Linked DNA regions of Leptothrix cholodnii SP-6. The protein of the gene in region 1 interacts with the protein of each later gene in a pairwise test. Links are inferred from orthologs where the notes say so. Each region holds a gene or a part of one and is shown in the gene's direction. Other genes may lie near its edges.

Evidence for each region. Proteins that work in one complex are often made in the same cells at the same time.
Region 2: the proteins of secB (region 1) and secA interact in binary tests that used the Escherichia coli proteins (3 or more experiments, as listed by UniProt). The link is inferred for Leptothrix cholodnii SP-6 from one-to-one orthologs.

What each region holds. Positions count from the first base shown.
Region 1 is NC_010524.1:4,276,943-4,280,466, forward strand. The notes cover bases 568-3,345. They hold secB (protein-export chaperone SecB), read left to right. Parts: upstream 568-1,614; coding sequence 1,615-2,076; downstream 2,077-3,345. Other genes in these bases: LCHO_RS18975 (thioredoxin family protein), read left to right, coding at 568-763; LCHO_RS18980 (histidine phosphatase family protein), read right to left, coding at 787-1,461; LCHO_RS18990 (NAD(P)H-dependent glycerol-3-phosphate dehydrogenase), read left to right, coding at 2,109-3,122; LCHO_RS18995 (tRNA (cytidine(34)-2'-O)-methyltransferase), read right to left, coding at 3,149-3,345. Also shown: LCHO_RS18970 (CysB family HTH-type transcriptional regulator), read right to left, coding at 1-161; more of LCHO_RS18975, read left to right, coding at 356-567; more of LCHO_RS18995, read right to left, coding at 3,346-3,524. UniProt on the Escherichia coli protein: One of the proteins required for the normal export of some preproteins out of the cell cytoplasm. It is a molecular chaperone that binds to a subset of precursor proteins, maintaining them in a translocation-competent state.
Region 2 is NC_010524.1:791,224-795,265, forward strand. The notes cover bases 600-3,895. They hold secA (preprotein translocase subunit SecA), read left to right. Parts: upstream 600-935; coding sequence 936-3,695; downstream 3,696-3,895. Other genes in these bases: LCHO_RS03725 (M23 family metallopeptidase), read left to right, coding at 600-740; argJ (bifunctional glutamate N-acetyltransferase/amino-acid acetyltransferase ArgJ), read left to right, coding at 3,759-3,895. Also shown: more of LCHO_RS03725, read left to right, coding at 1-599; more of argJ, read left to right, coding at 3,896-4,042. UniProt on the Escherichia coli protein: Required for protein export, interacts with the SecYEG preprotein conducting channel.

The sequences.
Region 1 (3,524 bases):
TTGCCGGCGCGCACGAAGATCTCGACGCCGAGCTCGTCCTCGAGCTCGCGGATCTGGCGGCTGACGCCGGGCTGCGAGGTGTGCAGCGCGGCGGCCACGTCGGTCAGGTTGAAGCCCGAGCGGGCCGTTTCGCGCACGGCGCGCAGTTGCTGGAAGTTCACCGGATGCCCTCGTCGGCCGGCGGCAGGCCCGGCCCCTCTGTTTGATGAACGAATTATTGAAGCCATTGCAAACACGCCGATCGAATCAATGCGATGAAGCATGGTCGGCAAACGCATAAGCGGCGGGTGGCCCGGCGCAGCGATCGGCGCCGGTGCTCTGGCAAACTGGCCGCGCCCTCCCGATCGCCACCCGCATGACCGCGCCAGCCCTTGCCCCGATTGCCCACCCCGACGCCGGCTGGCTCGTCGCCTGCCTGTGCGCGCGCTGGTGCAACACCTGCGAGGCCTACCGCGTCACGTTCGCGCAGGTGGCCGCCCAGTTCCCGGCGCTGCGTTTCGTCTGGGTCGACATCGAGGACGAGGCCGACACGCTCGGCGACGCCGCGCTCGAGGTCGAGAACTTCCCGACCGTGATGCTGCTGCAGCACGGCCGGCCACGCTTCTTCGGCACGCTGCTGCCGCACGCGAGCACCTTGTCGCGCACGCTGACCGCCGCGCTGGCGGGTGAACTCGCCGGCGCCGGCCTGGGGACCACGGCCGATGCGCTGGCGCCGGGCGTGCTGCGAGTGGCCGCGCACGACGAGGCGTCGGCCCCGCGCTGAAGCCGGCTCGCAGACCCGCAGGTTCAGGGGGCGATCGCGTCGGGATCGGCCGGGGCCGACGTCAGCGGGTCGGTCGACGGCTGCTCGGGCAGGTCGGCCAGGTGATCGGCCACGGCCCAGCTCACGATCGTCAGACGGCCGTCCTGCCAGCGCAGGCGGTTGATGCCGGCGTTCGGGATGGCGCAGCGGCGCGCGCCGTCGAGCGGCAGGCCGTGCACGCCGCGCCACAGCATGTCGAGCACGCCCCCGTGGGTGACGATCAGCACGCGGCGGCCGGCGTGGCGTTCGACCACATCCTGCACCGCGGCGTGCACGCGCGCGTAGAACTGGCGGGTGGTCTCGCCGCCGGGCGGCGCGAAGTCGGCCCGGTGTTCGCCGTACCGGCGCCAGAGTTCGGGCTGCTCGCGGCGCAGCGTGGCGACGTCCTGGCCCTCGAAGGCGCCGTAATGCTGCTCGCGCCAGCGGGCGTCGTGATGCGCGGTCCAGCCGCGCTGCGCCAGCAGCGGCGCGGCGGTGGCGCGCACGCGGGCCAGGTCGCTGGCGAGCACGAGGTCGAAGTGGTCGCCGGCCAGCGCCTGCGGCAATCGCCCGGCCTGCAGATGACCCAGTTCGTTGAGCGGAACGTCGAGCTGACCCTGGAAGCGGCGGATGCGATTCCAGTCGGTTTCACCGTGGCGCACAAGAGTCAGTTCGGTCATCGAAAACCCGCGTTCATGCAAGGATGCCGAGGATACGACGCCACCCGTTGCAATGCCCGAAGGGCCCGGAGGGCGCTGCCATAATCCGGCGCCCGCCCTCGTGCGCGGGCTTTTTTTGCGACTTCCGCGCCCACCTGACCGAGACATCACACCATGGCCGATGAACAAGACGCAGCGGGCGAGCAGCCCGTGTTCCAGATCCAGCGCGTCTACCTGAAAGACCTGTCGCTGGAACAGCCCAACTCGCCGCAGATCCTGATCGAACAGGGCCAGCCGGCGGTCGACGTCAACCTCGGCATCGAAGTGCAGCCGATCGCCGACGGCGTGTTCGAAGTGGCCGTCAGCGCCACCGTGACCACCAAGCTCGGCGAGCGCACGCTGTTCCTGTGCGAGGCCAAGCAGGCCGGCATCTTCGAGATCCGCAACATCGACGCCGATCAGATGCAGCCGATCCTGGGCATCGCCTGCCCCGGCATCGTCTACCCCTATCTGCGCGCCGTGGTGGCCGACATCATCAGCCGCGCCGGTTTCCCGCCGGTGCACCTGGCCGAAGTCAACTTCCAGGCCATGTACGAAGCGCAGCAGCAAAGCGGCGCCCAGCAGCTCAACTCCTGAGCCCGTTCCGGCCTCGGCACGGCGCACACAGCATGCAGATCACGGTATTGGGCGCAGGCGCCTGGGGCACGGCGGTGGCCGCACAGGCTGCGCTGCGCCATCCGACGCTGCTGTGGGGCCGCGACCCCGCGCAGATGGCCGAGATCGCCGCCACGCGGCGCAATCAGCGCTATCTGCCGGACGCAGACCTGCCCGCCAGGCTGGTCTGCAGTGGCGACTGGGACGCGGCGCTGGCTCACGTCAGCGCCCGGGCCGGCACCGATGCGGATGCGAACGGCGCCGGCCTGGTGATCGTCGCCACGCCGATGGCGGCCCTGCGCGAGATGCTGGCGCGCATCCCGCAAGGTCTGCCGACGCTGTGGCTGTGCAAGGGCTTCGAGGCCGGCACCGGCCTGCTCGGCCACGAGATCGCCCGCGAGGTGGCGCCGCAGCTGGCCTGCGGCGTGCTGTCGGGCCCGAGCTTCGCGCTCGAGGTGGCGCGCCAGCAGCCCACCGCGCTGGTCGCCGCCAGCCAGCATGAAAGCGTGCGCGACGCCGCGGTGCGCGCGCTGCACGGCGCCAGCCTGCGGGTCTACGCGTCGGACGACCCGGTCGGCGTCGAAGTAGGCGGCGCGGTCAAGAACGTGCTGGCGATCGCCACCGGCATCGCCGACGGCATGGGCCTGGGCCTGAACGCGCGCGCCGCGCTGATCACGCGCGGCCTGGCCGAGATGACGCGCCTGGGCCTGGCGCTGGGCGCACGCGCCGAGACCTTCATGGGCTTGTCCGGGCTGGGCGATCTGGTGCTGACCGCCACCGGCGACCTGTCACGCAACCGCCGCGTCGGCCTGCGGCTGGCCGACGGGCAGACGCTGGCGCAGATCCTGGCCGAACTCGGCCATGTCTCCGAAGGCGTCTACAGCGCCGGCACGGTGCTCGAACGCGCCGGCCGGCTGGGCGTCGACATGCCGATCACCGCCGCGGTGGTGGCCGTGCTGCAAGGCGGACTGGCCCCGCGTGATGCGGTGGCGGCGCTGATGCAGCGCGAAGCCCGCGCCGAGAGCTGAAGCCCCCCGGCTCAGGGCGAGCCGGCTCAGACAGCGCCGGCGTAACCCTGCTGGCGCCAGGCGTCGAACACCGCCACCGCCACCGCATTGCTCAGGTTCAGGCTGCGCTGACCGGCGCGCATCGGCAGCCGCACGCGCTGTGCCGGGGCGATCTGCTCGCGCACGTCTTCGGGCAGGCCACTGGTCTCGCAACCGAACACCAGCCAGGCATCGGCCGGCCAGACCACCTCGGCCAGCGACCGGCTGCCGCGGGTGGTGAAGGCGTAGAGCGTGGCCGGGTCGGGCCGCTGGTCGGCGAGGAACGCGGCCCAGCCGGCGTGGCGGCGCACGGGCGCGTACTCGTGATAGTCGAGGCCGGCGCGGCGCAGCAGGCGGTCGTCCATCGAAAAACCGAGCGGCTCG
Region 2 (4,042 bases), 3.5 Mb from region 1 along the record:
TCAAGCTCGAGGCGATGGGCGAGCGTGTTGCCGGCCTGGCGGGCATCAAGCCCGAGGAGCTGCGGGTTGTGGAGACGCTCGGCGAGAAGCCCCTGGGGGGCGGCGAAGCCGCCACGGTCGAAGGTGGTCGTGGCGGGCCCTATGTGCCGGTGTCGTCGCCCTCGATGGTGCAGCTCAACTCGGTGGTCGACGCGCTCGAGCTTCAGGCCGCGCGCAGCGGCGACGTGTTCACCCTGACCGAATCGCGACTGCTCGAGCGCCGGCTCGAGATGATGATGGTGCCCAGCGCGCCGCCGGTCCGCGGCCCGATCGGTTCGGGCTTCGGCTTCCGCCTCGATCCGTTCACGCGGCATGCCGCGCTGCACACCGGTCTTGATTTTCCGGCCCCGCAGGGAACGCCGATCCACGCTGCGGCAGGTGGCGTCGTGCTCAATGCCGAATCCCAGGGCGCTTATGGCCAGGCCGTCGAGATCGACCACGGCAATGGCCTGGTCACCCGTTATGCCCACACATCGAAGTTCCATGTCCGCCCCGGTGAAGTGGTGCGGCGTGGCCAGTTGATCGCCAATGTCGGCAACACCGGGCGCTCGACCGGGGCGCACCTGCATTTCGAGGTGCTGCTCAACGGCGTGCAGCAGAATCCGGCGCGCTTCCTGGCGCGTGGCGAGGACCTGTCCCTGAAGGAACAGACCGCAGAAGCGTCGCCCGAGCGCCGCTCCGGCAAGCGCAAGACCCGGTGATAAACTGATTTGTCCTGTGGAAGTGCCTGGGTCGCCGTCTCGGATGGCCCGTTCACGCGAGCGTTTGACGCCAAACATTCGGGTGTGGTCCTGATCGGCCGCCGACGTGCGCCATCGGGGTCGCGCTTTCACCCCTGCTCATAACCGGCCCTGGCGGGACTGTCCCGTGCCAGGGCCTTGACGTGTGTCCCGTCCATGTTGCCCAAGCTCTTGACCTCGATTTTCGGCAGCCGCAATGAGCGTCTGCTCAAGCAATACCGGCGGGTGGTGGAGCGCATCAACGCGCTCGAAGTGCAGTTCGAGACCCTCGGCGACGACGAGTTGCGCGGCAAGACCGCCGAGTTCCGCCAGCGCATCGCCGCCGGCACCACGCTCGACGACCTGCTGCCCGAGGCCTACGCGGTGGTGCGCGAAGGTGGCAAGCGCGCCCTCAAGATGCGCCACTTCGACGTCCAGCTGATCGGCGGCATGACCCTGCACAACGGCAAGATCGCCGAGATGCGCACCGGCGAAGGCAAGACGCTGATGGCGACGCTGCCGGTTTATCTGAATGCGCTGACCGGCAAGGGCGTGCACGTGGTCACCGTCAACGACTACCTGGCCCGCCGCGACGCCGAGTGGATGGCCCGGCTCTACAACTTCCTCGGCATGACGGTGGGCATCAACCTGCCCAACATGAGCCGCGAGGAAAAGCAGGCCGCCTACGCCGCTGACATCACTTACGGCACCAACAACGAATACGGCTTCGATTACCTGCGCGACAACATGGTCTACGAGGTGGTCGACCGGGTGCAGCGCCCGCTCAACTACGCCATCGTCGACGAGGTCGACTCGATCCTGATCGACGAGGCCCGCACGCCGCTCATCATCAGCGGCCAGGCCGAGGACCAGACCGACCTCTACCTGCGCATCAACGCTGTCATTCCGCAACTCGCCAAGCAGATCGGCGAAGCCGATCCGCGTACCGGCGAGGGCGTGATCCAGGCCGGCGACTTCACCGCCGACGAGAAGACCCACCAGGTCTTCCTGACCGAGGACGGCCACGAGAAGGCCGAGTCGCTGCTGGCGCAGGCCGGCCTGCTGGCCGAAGGCGCGTCGCTCTACGATGCCGCCAACATCACGCTGGTGCACCACCTGTACGCCTCGCTGCGCGCGCACCACCTGTTCCACCGCGACCAGCATTACGTGGTGCAGAACGGCGAGGTCATCATCGTCGACGAGTTCACCGGCCGGCTGATGAGCGGGCGGCGCTGGAGCGACGGCCTGCACCAGGCGGTCGAGGCCAAGGAAGGCGTGAACATCCAGGCCGAGAACCAGACGCTGGCCTCGATCACCTTCCAGAACTACTTCCGCATGTACGCCAAGCTCGGCGGCATGACCGGCACGGCCGACACCGAGGCCTACGAGTTCCAGGAGATCTACGGCCTCGAGACCGTGGTGATCCCGCCCAACCGCCCGACCATCCGCCGCGACGAACTCGACCTGGTCTACAAGACCGACCGCGAGAAGTACGACGCCGTCACCGCCGACATCCGCGAGTGCTACGAGCGTGGCCAGCCGGTGCTGGTGGGCACGACCTCGATCGAGAACTCCGAGCGCGTTTCCGAGCTGCTGAACAAGGCCGGGCTGCCGCACCAGGTGCTCAACGCCAAGCAGCATGCCCGCGAGGCCGAGATCATCGCCCAGGCCGGACGGCCGAAGATGGTGACGATCGCCACCAACATGGCCGGCCGCGGCACCGACATCGTGCTGGGCGGCAACGTCGAGAAGCAGGTGCAGCTGCTGGAGGCCGACGCGTCGGTGCCCGAGGTCGACAAGGCCGCGCGCATCCAGACGCTCAAGGACGAGTGGCAGGGCCTGCACGAGCAGGTCGTGGCGCTGGGCGGCCTGCGCATCATCGCCACCGAACGCCACGAGAGCCGCCGCATCGACAACCAGCTGCGCGGCCGCGCCGGCCGCCAGGGCGACCCGGGCAGCTCGCGCTTCTACCTGTCGCTGGAGGATTCGCTGATGCGCATCTTCGCCGGCGACCGCGTCAAGGCGATCATGGAGCGCCTGAAGATGCCCGACGGCGAGGCGATCGAGGCCGGCATCGTCACGCGCAGCATCGAGAGCGCGCAGCGCAAGGTCGAGGCGCGCAACTTCGACGTGCGCAAGCAGCTGCTCGAATACGACGATGTCAGCAACGACCAGCGCAAGGTCATCTACTCGCAGCGCAACGAGATCCTCGAGCAGACCGACGTCGACGCCCAGATCGCCCACCTGCGCCGCGGCGCGATGACCGACGTCGTGCGCACCTACGTGCCGGCCGAGAGCGTCGAGGAACAGTGGGAACTCGCCACGCTCGAATCGACGCTGCGCGACGAATGGCAGCTCGACGTGCCGCTGCGGGCGGTGGTCGACAAGAGCGACGCGATGTCCGACGAGGACGTCGTCGAGCGCGTGGTCACCGCCGCCAACGATGCCTTCGACGCCAAGCTGGCGCAGGTCGGCCGCGAGCAGTTCGCCAGCTTCGAACGCATGATCCTGCTGCAGTCGATCGACACCCACTGGCGCGAGCACCTGGCCGCGCTCGACTACCTGCGCCAGGGCATCCACCTGCGCGGCTACGCGCAGAAGAACCCGAAGCAGGAATACAAGCGCGAGGCCTTCGAGCTCTTCAGCCAGCTGCTCGACCGCGTCAAGCTCGACGTCACGCGGGTGCTGATGACCGTGCGCATCCAGAGCCGCGAAGAGGCCGCCCAGGCCGCCGAGGCGATCGAGGTGCGTGCCGAGCAGATCAGCAACGTGACCTACACGCACCCGAACGAGGACGGCAGCGTCTCGCAGGATGCGGCGGCGGCATCGGCGGCCGAAGGCCTGCCGCTGCAGCAGGGCCTGCGTGTCGGCCGCAACGACCCGTGCCCTTGCGGCAGCGGCAAGAAATACAAGCAGTGCCACGGCAAGCTGGCTTGAGCCGGCCCGAGCCGCGCCTGACTTGCCCTCCCCACGTTCCACCATCTCCCGACGAGGTCTGCCATGCCCGTGAACCTGCGCGCTCCCCTGCCTGAAGAACTGCACCCGGTGGCCGGCGTCAAGCTCGGCATCACGATGGCCGGCGTGCGCAAGGCGAATCGCCGCGACCTGACCGTGGTCACGCTGGTGCCCGGCTCCAGCGTGGCGGGGGTGTTCACCACCAACCGCTTCTGCGCCGCGCCGGTGCAGATCTGCCGCGAGCACCTCGCCGCCGGCCCGGCCAAGCGCGCCATCGTCATCAACACCGGCAACGCCAACGCCGGCACCGGCGAAGACGGCCTGGTGCG